DNA from 2 places in the Lactimicrobium sp. genome. Region 1 is predicted to be linked to the other one. Evidence: riboswitches for the same ligand, from Rfam matches in the RefSeq annotation. Region 1 holds a riboswitch; the other holds the start of a gene.

Region 1 (5,780 bases):
CTCTCAGGCCGGCTACGCATCATCGTCTTGGTGGGCCGTTACCTCACCAACTAACTAATGCGCCATAAGCCCATCCACCAGTGTCTCTCACCTTTAACAATAAAGAGATGCCTCTCTATTGCCTATCCGGTTTTAGTCCCCGTTTCCAGAGATTATCCCGGTCTCCGTGGGCAGGTTGCTTATGTATTACTCACCCGTTCGCCACTCGGTCAACCCAGCAAGCTGGATCTTCCTCGTTCGACTTGCATGTATTAGGCACGCCGCCAGCGTTTATCCTGAGCCAGGATCAAACTCTTCATTTGACTTGTGCTCACCTGATTCTTACAATCAGGATTTCTTATAAACTCATTGACGTTGTTTGTGTTCTAATCTTTCTGTTCAGTTTTCAAAGATCTGCGCTCTTCCCTTCTCGGAAACAGCTTGTTTATCTTACCTCTTCAGTTTATTTTGTCAACAACTTTTTTTCGAAGTTTATGACTGCTGATCCATGATCATTTCCTGATTCCTGAATCCCTTCTGAAGAAGCTTCATGATCTTACCCTTTTTCCCTCCTATCTGTCAACTGATTTTTATTATCGTGTGATATTGAAACATACAAAAAATACCGCATAGCGGCATCATTTCATTATCTGTTCATATGCAGATATTTGCTGTAATAGTAATCAATACATGACTGGTTAAACGGATCCTCGCCCTTTTCCATTGCGTGGATCAACATCTGCATCTGGTTCTCTACAATCTTTTTCACTTCTTCCGGATAATGCATCTGCCTGGCGTGCTGCGCGAATTCATCTTCATCAAGAATCTGATAGCCGCCATCCGGATACAGCTTGACATCCAGATCATAGTCAATATTCTTGACCGCCTCGCCATCATACACACTTGGGGAAGCGAGATTGCAGTAGTAGTACACACCGGAATGACGGATCATAGAAATAATATTCCACCAGCGGTCATCATAGAAAAAGCAGATCGCTGGTTCTCTTGTCAGCCAGCGTCTTCCATCCGCTTCAATGACCCAGGCACGGTTGGTTACGGCAACGATATGTTTTTTATCAGCTTCCAGCACAAAGCCCTTGCACCATGTGCGGTGCAGGCTGCCATCATGCTTGAAAGACTGGATATATACCATTTGTCCAGGATGTGGGATTAATACTTTTGACATAGCATTTGTTATTCTACTCGTCCCTGACCAAAATAAAAAGTGGATGATTGCATTCTCACCCACTCATATATGTTTCTGCTCTTTCTATTACCTGGCAAACTGCTTCCAGGCACTTGTTTTCTCGAGTCTTTTCAGCAGCAGCGGCACAAGAATGATGCATACAACCAGTGTAGCAAGATTGTACCAGAGGTTATATCCGGCAGAATATACCCAGGCTGCCTTACTGCCGGCAACACTGCCCTCCGGCGGCCAGTAGTACACACCGGATAACAGCTGACTGACATATTTGAGAATCATTGCCAGTGAGATGCCGATGACCTGACGCACGGAACCATTGCGGCCAAGCAGACTGGCCGCACCGACAAACAGCAGCGGCAGGATATAATCGAGCATAAACTGGCCAAGATTCAGCCAGTAGATCGGGAAGCCGCAGATGAATGTCAGCAGAAAGCCGATCATCGCAGTCAGAATGCCATACTTCCAGCCCATGTGGTACGAGGCAATGAATACCGCAGCCAGTTCAATCTCAATTGAGCCTCCCTGCGGCATCTTCAGGAATGGAATGTACTCTCCTGCAAATTTCAGGACGACATACAGTGCTGCATATAATGCCATGTACGAAATAATTCTGATCTTGTTGTTCTTCATAAAAAAACACCCCCGTTTCTGAAGGCGCAAAGAGTGATTGGAACTCCCTACGCTAGTATTACCTAGATCAGGTGATAAGGGTAATTCTCAGCAAATGCACCCCTGTTCACAAAATCATTCTATCACAGGATAGTGTGCTAAGATGTTAAACATGGAAAACAAAAGTCTGATCAGCCAGCAGATCGCAGCCCTGCTGGAAGAACCTGATATGATTGCTGCACTGAGCAATGTTTCTGCCTGCATCAATATGAACTATGCCAATCTCAACTGGGCAGGTTTCTATTTTGTAAAGAACGGTGAACTTGTCCTTGGTCCCTTCCAGGGAAAAACTGCCTGCACACATATTGGTTATAGCAAAGGTGTATGCGGCACCTGCTGGCAGACAAAAAAGCCGCAGCGGATTGCGGATGTACTGTCCTTCCATGGCCACATTGCCTGTGACAGTGACAGCCGCAGTGAATTATGCGTTCCGGTCATTGTCAATGGCGAAGTCATCATGGAAATTGATCTGGATGCTCCTGTAAAGGACAGATTCCGTGAGACCGAAGAAAAAGAAATGCTTGAAGCAGCCGCAGAAATTTCTGCAGCATACCTCAAACATTCCTGGAAAATCTGATTACCGGTACAGTTCAAATACCGAATTGGATTCAAAGTAGCGTGTTGCCTCATCCACGGCATATGCCAGTGGGAAAAACTGAATGCGAGATCCGCCGATCACTGTTTCGCGGACCGCCTTTTTTTTGACCAGTTCACTGCGCACCCGTGTGAAGTCACTGCTGTCCAGATCAAGATCCAGATAATTCTTCCACTGTGGTCCCTGATCTGTCTGCATGCAGCAGCCTTCAATGCGGATCGGCCTGTCATCTGTGCGGTATTCCGCCAGATGCATGCTCGTAGCACTGTCAAAATCACATCCCATCAGCAGCACAAAGCCCTTCATCTCATACATACGGGCTGCCGGGCTCTCCTCAGCAAGAGGAAAATGCAGAGACTGCCGGTTGCACAGCAGTTTGGCATATCTGCCCCATGCCGCATAGGAAACACGTGGATGCTGTGAAAAGATCACACCTTTGCGGCGGCGGAAATTCTCTGCCACCTCACCCATATCAGGAATATCACTCAGCTGGGGATCATACGGCGGGATTGCGCTGCGCACAGATGCATAGGCCTGCGGCTGAATCACCGGATGCTTCCAGGTGGAAGGCTCCGCATTGTCATGGCAGTTCACCGGCATGACAATCGTTCCGTTTTCACCAGCAATATCCATTAATGCATCCACAACCGTCCTTGCCCCGCCAATCACACAGTCAAAAGATGACAGACGGGCATGCACTTCCACAATCATGCCGTCCCGCAGGCCAAGCTTTTTCAGCCCGGCTGTCAGTGTTTCCCTGGTTACGGGGTCATTGACAATATGGTCCGGCGCATATGACATCAGAGTTTACTGTACTCCTTGGCAATTTCCGAACCAACTGCCGCATTGTTATATACAAGATGAATGTTGGCATCCAGAGACTTGCCGGCAGTAATATCTGCAATCTTGGCAAGCAGGAATGGTGTGCACTCCTTGCCATGAATACCCTTTTCATCCATCTCTGCAATTGCTTCATCAATAGCCTTGTTAATCACATCGGTAGGCATTGAATACTCTTCCGGGATCGGATTGGTAATCAGAATGCCGCCATTGAGCTTGAGATCTCTCTTCGCCTTGACGATTCTTGCTGCATCAGCTGCATCTTTAATCGCATAGTCAACTTTCAGGCCCATGCCATTATCACGGCAGTAGAAAGCAGGCAGATCATTTGTCTGATAGCCAAGCACCGGAACACCCTTTGTCTCCAGTACTTCCAGAGTCAGTTTCAGGTCCAGAATTGCCTTGGCACCTGCACAGATCACGGTTACATTTGTTCTGCCAAGCTCTTCCAGGTCAGCCGAAATATCGAATGTTTCCTGTGCGCCTCTGTGAACACCGCCGATACCGCCTGTCACAAAGAACTCAACACCTGCCTTGGCAGCCAGAATCATTGTTGTCGCAACAGTAGTAGCACCCCATGACTTTTCTGCCATGACAATCGGCAGATCGCGTCTGGATACCTTCGGAATCGAATGGCCGCGCTTGCCCATTTCTTCAATCTCATCCTTTGTCAGGCCAACAACACCAACACCATCAACGATACCAACTGTTGCTGGCACAGCTCCGTGATCACGGATGATCTGTTCCACATGCATTGCCGTTTCAACATTCTGCGGATACGGCATACCATGGGAAATAATCGTGCTTTCCAGGGCAATGACAGGCTTGTTCTCCTGTAATGCCTTTGCAACTTCAGGATTGACTCTTACCATTTCACTCATAATTTTTTCTCCTTTATATCCATCGTATCAAGACTCTTTTCAATCATTTCAGGACTGAGGCTGCGCCGCTTGACAGCATCCTGTTCGATTGCCGTCACGGAAGCAGATATACCATAGCGGATCGCCTGATCCGGACTCTGGTGTTCCAGCCTTGCGGCAACATATGCACCAAGCAGCGTATCACCGCCGCCGGTTGCATTCTCCAGAGAGATACGGCGGTGTGTCAGCCACAGCTTTTCATGTTCCGTACCCAGCAGCAGGCCGCGCTCTGCCATGGAGATGATCACTTCTTTCACACCTGCCTGCAGAAACCAGTCCAGACTGCGGCGCGCATCCTCCTCATTTTCAATGCCAAAACCAGTCAGTTCCCTTGCCTCAAACTGATTCGGCTTGAAGATAGAAAGCTGACCAAGTACATTTCTGAGCCTGCCCGCTTTGCTTGTACTGACCGGATCGGCTGCCACATGGCATGGCGCATGATCAAGCACATACTGAATGCATGACATGTCCAGGTTGGCGTCTATGATGATTATATCATCGCTGTTCAGGCTTTTTAAAACAGGCTCCAGCATTGCCTCATCCATGCAGCGCAGAATACGCATGTCACTCATGCCGACCTTCATATCACGGTTATTATCCAGAATGGCAATGTACATCGAACTTGGCAGTCCTTCAATCGTAACGGAACCGGAAGTATCCATGCCCAGCATTTCACAGTCTGCCTTCATCATCTGGCCATAACTGTCACTTGAAAAGCAGGTTACAAAGCGTGTGTTTTTCCGCAGCAGCGCACAGATCTGAGCAATGTTGCGGCCTACACCGCCATAGGAAACGGATATCATCCCGGGATTGGAATCAAACGAACGCAGCGGGCCAATGCTTGATCCACAGATATCAATATTGGCTCCGCCAATCACACAAATGCAGCTCATTGGGGATCCTCCTGATCGCATCCTTACATCCTGATATTTTAGCATAGGTGCCGCCGGGGCACATCTCTTTTCATTTTGGCCAGCAATGTTACAATATTCGTATTGTAACGGAGGTAAGTGATCATGCAGATATATGAATCCGCAGAAGACTACCTGGAAGCGATTTTAATGCTGCAGGAAAGAAATGGCAGCGTTCATTCCGTCGATATCGCACAGGAGCTCGGCTATTCCAAGGCAAGCATCAGTGTTGCGATGAAAAAGCTGAGAGAAAACGGCTACATTGAAATGGCCAAAGATGGTGAAATCACGCTGCTTCCCCCGGGCAGAAAAATCGCTGAGCATATTTATGAGCGTCATAAGCTCTTCACAGAGTATTTTGTTTCCCTCGGTGTTGATCCTGAGACAGCCCGTAAGGATGCCTGCCGCATTGAGCATGATATCAGTGATATCACTTTTGAAAAGGTAAAGCAGCAGATCCAGGCAGACATGCAGAATAAAAAAGAAGCATAATACGCAATAATCCAAACCATTCGCAGAACAAGAGGCAGATCATACAATGACGATCTGCCTCTTGTTTTCTGTCTGAACAAATGATAACTGCAAAGCTTTGTTACAGCTGCATATGCGCTGGAATCATGACCAGGTCAATGTCCCTGCCATCTTCTACCAGCAGGCAAGAA
Region 2 (5,780 bases), on a different contig from region 1:
GACCGTGACTGTACCGGAGAACGGTGCCACAATCTTTCCATCAGTTGGTTCAATCGCAAAGCCATCACCCATTGCTTTTGAAGCAAAGGCCTGATCCGGAACATCCTCAATTGCAATCAGTTTTCCACTTGCCGGGGATGCAATTTCTTCGCTTTCTTCTGCCGTTGTGAATGCGGCAGGAGCAGCTGCCGGTGCTTCCTCTTCTGTATCAACAGTTGTGATGCGGTCTTCGGTTGTCAGTCTCTTTTTGCCGATGATCAGTGTCAGTACAAATGGAATGACAATTGCTGCGGCCATAGCCAGGAAGAAGGCACCCCAGAACTGCGGCATGATGGACAGGAAGCCTGGAATGCCGCCGACACCGATGGCAGAGGCATTGACGCCAAAGCCGACGGAAATGATGGCAGCGATGCAGGAACCTGTCATGGCGCAGTAGAACGGAAATTCATACTTGAGGTTGACACCGAACATAGCAGGCTCGGTAACACCCAGCCAGCAGGAGATGGCAGAAGGAATATTGACTTCCTGTGCTTTTGCATTTTTCTTCTGCAGAACGGACATGGCCCATACAGCAGATCCCTGGGCAATGTTGGATAGAGCGATCATCGGCCAGAGCATTGTGCCATGAAGCGGCGTATCGGCGATCAGCTGCAGATCGATGGCATTGGACATATGGTGCAGGCCGGTGATGACCAGCGGGGCATAGAAGAAACCAAAGATCGCAGCGAAGATGATGCGGAACTTTCCGGAGATTCCGGCATAGACGACATCAGAGATCCATGTGCCAAGTGTCCAGCCGATCGGGCCCAGAACGAAGTGGGCTGCCATGACGGCCAGCAGCAGTGAGCAGAACGGGACAACAATCATCTTGATGACGGATGGTGTGATCTTGTTGAAGAAGCGTTCCAGATAGGCAAGTGTGAAGGCTGCCAGCATGGCCGGAATGACCTGTGCCTGATAGCCGATCATTCTTGCGGATGCAAAGCCGAAGTTCCAGACATAGTCAGGTGCCCAGGCATCGGCTGCCATGCCGGCAACGGCATAGGCATTGACCAGCTGGCCGGAGACAAGGGTCAGACCAAGGACAATACCAAGCATTTCAGTACCGCCCATCTTCTTCTGAACGGACCAGCAGATACCTACCGGAATGCCGGTATGGAAGACAGCTTCACCAATCAGCCACAGGAATTTGTCTACTCCTGCCCAGAACTGGGAGGTGGCAACAAGTGTCTGTGTGCCGTCACCGAAGATATACAGAGAATCAATGACATTACGGAAACCAAGAATCAAGCCACCGACAATGATCGCAGGAATCAGTGGCGCAAAGATTTCAGCCAGATTGGTCATCAGTTTCTGAACGGGATTCTGGTTGGACTTGGCTGCCTGCTTGACAGCATTCTTGGAAACACCTTCCAGACCGGAGATCTTGATGAAATCGTTGTAGTAGTCAGCCACATCATTGCCGATGATGACCTGGAACTGTCCAGCCTGTGTGAAGGTTCCCTTGGTAGAAGGCAGTGCCTCAATCTTCTTGACATCTGCCTTGGACTGGTCAATCAGGACAAAACGCATTCTGGTGACACAGTGAGAGACTGCTTTGATGTTGTCTTTTCCGCCAACGTATTCCAGCAGCTTTGAAGCATCATTTTCGAATTTTCCCATATTTTCCCTCTATGTACATGTACGTACATGTGTTGCATAGTGATATTAACCTGTACGTACATGTGTGTCAATAGCAAAATGAAAACGCTCTCTGCAGGCAGAGGGCGCTCATCAGGCTCTGGGATTTCTTCTGGCAAAATCACGGAACACAAACTTGTCCGGACGATGACGGCTGGATGTGTACTGGAAGACACGTGCATCGTCCAGATAGGTGAAGGATTCCACATTGACCACCATGTTAAAGCCTTTCATATCCAACCAGCGCATATCCTGATTGGTTGCACTCTGGCAGGTGATCTCCTTCTCGGCATAGGCAATCCTGAGATGGAGCGTTCCTTCCAGATATTCATACAATGAGTCCGCCGCAATTTCCTTTGTGATGCCGGGACAGATCCCGGCATTGAGAACATCGGTATCCAGAATAACGGCTTCTCCGTCAATGCGACGCACTCTCTGCAAAAGATATATCCATTCATCTGCCTTCATCTTCAGATACTTCTGAAACTTCTCATCCGGATGCGTCTTCTCACAGCAGATGACTTCTGTTTCAACCTTCTTGCCCATGGTGGACGCAAGCTCCTTGAAGGAGACAACGCCATTGACGGGAAATTCAAACCGATTGATGGACAGCACAATGGAGCCAATGCCCTTGGCTTTCTGGATGAAGCCATCCTGGGCAAGAAGAGATAAGGCTTTGCGGATGGTATCACGCGATGCCCCATATACTTCCATGAGTTCGTGCTCACCAGGCAGCCGTGATCCGGCAGAATAAGTTCCATCCTCAATCTGTGCCCGTATTCTGTTTTCAATCTCCTGATATTTTGACATGTATTCTGCTCCGGGTTTCATTATACATGGCAGAATCTGTGGATGTTATAGCAGAATTGAGACAGGTGCTGTTTCCAAAGGCAGATCTGCGCTGAGCACATGTATTTTATTCACCAGCCAGAATGTGCTCTGGCACACTTGTCTGCAGTATTGTCTTTACCTATAGATGTAAGTATATATTCCGTTCAGAATGATATTGCCATAGAGTTCCTTAAACTGTGTCTCTTCCATATTCACGCTGCCGTTGAGCCAGAGCCGGAGAAGATTGAAGATGCTGTTCATTGTATGATTGAAGATCACTTCCAGCTGGGCATCTGTCAGATGGCTCTTTGCTTTCCATTGGGGCATCGCTGCCTCTTTCTCCTTCAAGGAGAAGGACAAAGAACTCCTGAAATATTATGAAACACAGGTTGAGAAGAATCATATTGATATCAGGTTCCATACGGAGGTAAAAAGTCTTGATGATGTTGAGACGGATGAGTATGTGATTGCTGCAGGCTCAATGGGACCTAACCGTCTTCATCTGCCTGGAAGTGAACGTTTTCTGACTGCTCAGGAATATATCAGTAATGGCTGTAAAGATGGTGAAAATGTCGTGATTATCGGCGGCGGACTCACTGGCTGTGAGATGGCGTATGAGATTGCCAAGAGTGGCAGAAAGCCTGTTATTGTAGAAGTGAAAGATGATATTCTGATTGCACCTGGAAGCTGTATGGCAAATACAAGCTTCCTGAGAGATGCCTTCGAATATTACAATGTTCCCATCTATACTTCTGCCAGGACCGTCAGTGCAGATGAAAATAGTCTCACGATCCTGGATGAAACAGGAAAAGAAGTCCGGCTGCCAGCAGATGTGATTGTACAAAGCATTGGCTTTAAGCGTGGTCTTCCGTTTGATGTTCCGGAAAACGCAGATCATGTACATGTTATTGGTGACTCTGCAAAGATCTCCAACCTGCTGAATGCAGTTCATTCCGCATATAACCTTGCCATGCAGATCTGACAGGCAGAACAAATTAACTGTTCTAATATGCAAAGAGCAGGCCTGTCAGCATCGGGCGTTAACAGCTGATGGCATGATGTTGACACATCAGCGTGGGATTATTAAAATAACCACTGTGCTTCAATCAATAGTTTCCGGGGTGCCTTGTGGCTGAGATGATACCCGTTTACCTGATCTGTGTAATGACAGCGTAGGGAGAAAACGAGATTATTTTGTAATGATGGCCTCCGGTAAAGGAGGTCTTTTTTGATGAGTGAAGTAACGAAGCCATATGTGACATATGGCAATAAGACTGCCTGCAGTACAGGTGGTTCGGACTGTGGATGCGGCAGTGCTTCTTCTCCTACATCTTTGAAGGTGAATGGATGCCGTTTTACGCTGAATATCATGAGTGATGATTTCATCAATATCATTCTTGATTCGCTTAAGAAGACAAAGACAGACAAGGTATGGCAGATGACAGATGAGCTTTCGACGGTTTACCGGGGAAAGCAGGTTCATGTGATGGACTCTGTAAAGGCATGCTTTATCAATGCCTTCAAACCTGGCGTGCACATGACATCGGAGATGACTTTTTCAAGAGGCTGCCCGGGTGATGTTGATGCGGATTCGTTCATGAATGTGGATGATGTACCGGTGAATGAACCGCTGATCAAAGATGTCCATTTCCCGGTAATGTGCAAGATTGCCTTTTATCCGATGGGTATCCCAGATTATATGAGGCATATTGCCACAATTGTGAATCATGCGATTGATCTTGGCATTTATGAAAGAAGTTCTCATTACTGCACGATTCTGAAGGGGGATGTGCAGGACATCTTTGCTTACTTTAACTATGTGAATACGTATGGTGCAGAGCATCTGAGTCACTACATTCTGGAGGCTACTGTGGCGGCAAATATTCCGGAAGAAGAGAAATAAACAGGCTGGATGGAGATGGAAATTATGGGGAACAATAATAGCTGGAAGCTGAAGGATGTATTACTGATTGCAATTTGTGCAGTTTTGTTTGGCGTGATTTATATGGGATGTACATATGCCGGCGGTATTCTGTATGGTCTGCTGACACCAGCTGGTATGGGATCACTTGGCTATGAGCCGTTCTATGGTATTTACTTCATGGCAGGGGCCTTTGGCATCTATGTCATGCGCAAGCCTGGCACTGGCATTGTGGCAGAACTGCTGGCGGCCATCATGGAATGCCTGATGGGAAACTACTTTGGTCCGATTATTATTCTGTCCGGACTGGTTCAGGGGTTTGGCTTTGAGCTGCTGATCATGCTGCGGAAGTACAAACACTATGACAGAGGCACAATGTGTCTGTCTGCTGTGATCTGCTCCTTCTTTACCATGGGATATAATCTTCTGATCAGCGGCTATAACAAGATTGCCGTGCCGGTATTGTTAATCATGATGGTGGTCAGAGTCATCAGTGCAGTTGTGTTTGATGGTCTTCTGACTCCGGCGCTTGGCGATGCCCTTGTCAAGGCTGGCGTATTGAAGGGATACAAGGCGGCTGAGGGAGTATCCGAAGATCTTGAAGACTGATTCTCATGTAATAGAGGATGTGCCGGTACTTGAACTGAAGAATGTTGTGTTCCGCTATTTCAAAGACGGAAAGCGGAATATTCTGGACCACACTTCATTTGTGATCCACAAAGGCATCAGTGTGATCACCGGTGCCAGCGGCAGTGGAAAAAGTACGCTGGCAGCCGTTGCTTCCGGGCTCTATCCGGAAAATGGCGGATATCTTGCATCTGGTGATATTTTCCTGTATGGCCAGAATCTTCGAAGACTGAATGCACAGAAGCGGGCATCGTATCTCACGGTTCTGTTTCAGAATCCTCAACTGCAGTTCTGTATGGATACACTGCGTCATGAGATGGAATTCTGTCTGGAAAACATCTGCGTTCCGCAGGCGGAAATGTCAGGCCGCATTAAGGCAGTCTCGGCACAGCTTCATTTGGATTCTCTGCTGGATCAGTCGTTCCAGACGCTGTCTGGTGGTGAAAAGCAGAGGGCAGAACTGGGCTGCTTGTTTCTGATCGGCAGTAAATGCATATTGATGGATGAACCGTTTGCCAATATTGACGAAGATGAGTCCTGGCGGCTGATTGACATGATCACATTCATGGCGAAGGCGGGAAATGACTTTGTGATCATTGACCACCGCATGGATTACTGGCTGTCAATGGCAGATGAGATACTGATTCTGAAGGAAGGAGGCCATATCCTGCAAAGAGGCATTACCAGAGAAAACTATCAGGATTATGCTGCTTTGATCAGG

The links. A riboswitch is a leader RNA that binds a small molecule or an ion and turns the genes downstream of it on or off. The one in region 1 is predicted to bind thiamine pyrophosphate.
Region 2: linked by a shared signal. The riboswitch ahead of SOI44_RS10200 (YkoF family thiamine/hydroxymethylpyrimidine-binding protein) and the one ahead of SOI44_RS08665 (ECF transporter S component) in region 1 are both predicted to bind thiamine pyrophosphate.

What each region holds. Positions count from the first base shown of each region.
Region 1 covers NZ_JAZHUW010000036.1:15,225-21,004, reverse strand. Annotated here, with positions in the region: partial or broken rRNA gene SOI44_RS08675 (16S ribosomal RNA) at 1-302, opposite strand, end outside; gene SOI44_RS08670 (DUF402 domain-containing protein) at 626-1,165, opposite strand; gene SOI44_RS08665 (ECF transporter S component) at 1,253-1,813, opposite strand; TPP riboswitch at 1,841-1,927, opposite strand; gene SOI44_RS08660 (GAF domain-containing protein) at 1,965-2,429, shown strand; gene SOI44_RS08655 (aminoglycoside N(3)-acetyltransferase) at 2,430-3,248, opposite strand; gene SOI44_RS08650 (pseudouridine-5'-phosphate glycosidase) at 3,248-4,168, opposite strand; gene SOI44_RS08645 (carbohydrate kinase family protein) at 4,165-5,100, opposite strand; gene SOI44_RS08640 (metal-dependent transcriptional regulator) at 5,224-5,610, shown strand; gene SOI44_RS08635 (hypothetical protein) at 5,711-5,780, opposite strand, start outside.
Region 2 covers NZ_JAZHUW010000056.1:2,474-8,253, forward strand. Annotated here, with positions in the region: gene treP (PTS system trehalose-specific EIIBC component) at 1-1,662, opposite strand, end outside; gene treR (trehalose operon repressor) at 1,774-2,490, opposite strand; gene SOI44_RS10190 (hypothetical protein) at 2,647-2,838, opposite strand; gene SOI44_RS10195 (NAD(P)/FAD-dependent oxidoreductase) at 2,780-3,493, shown strand; TPP riboswitch at 3,619-3,707, shown strand; gene SOI44_RS10200 (YkoF family thiamine/hydroxymethylpyrimidine-binding protein) at 3,743-4,414, shown strand; gene SOI44_RS10205 (ECF transporter S component) at 4,439-5,041, shown strand; gene SOI44_RS10210 (ABC transporter ATP-binding protein) at 5,031-5,780, shown strand, end outside.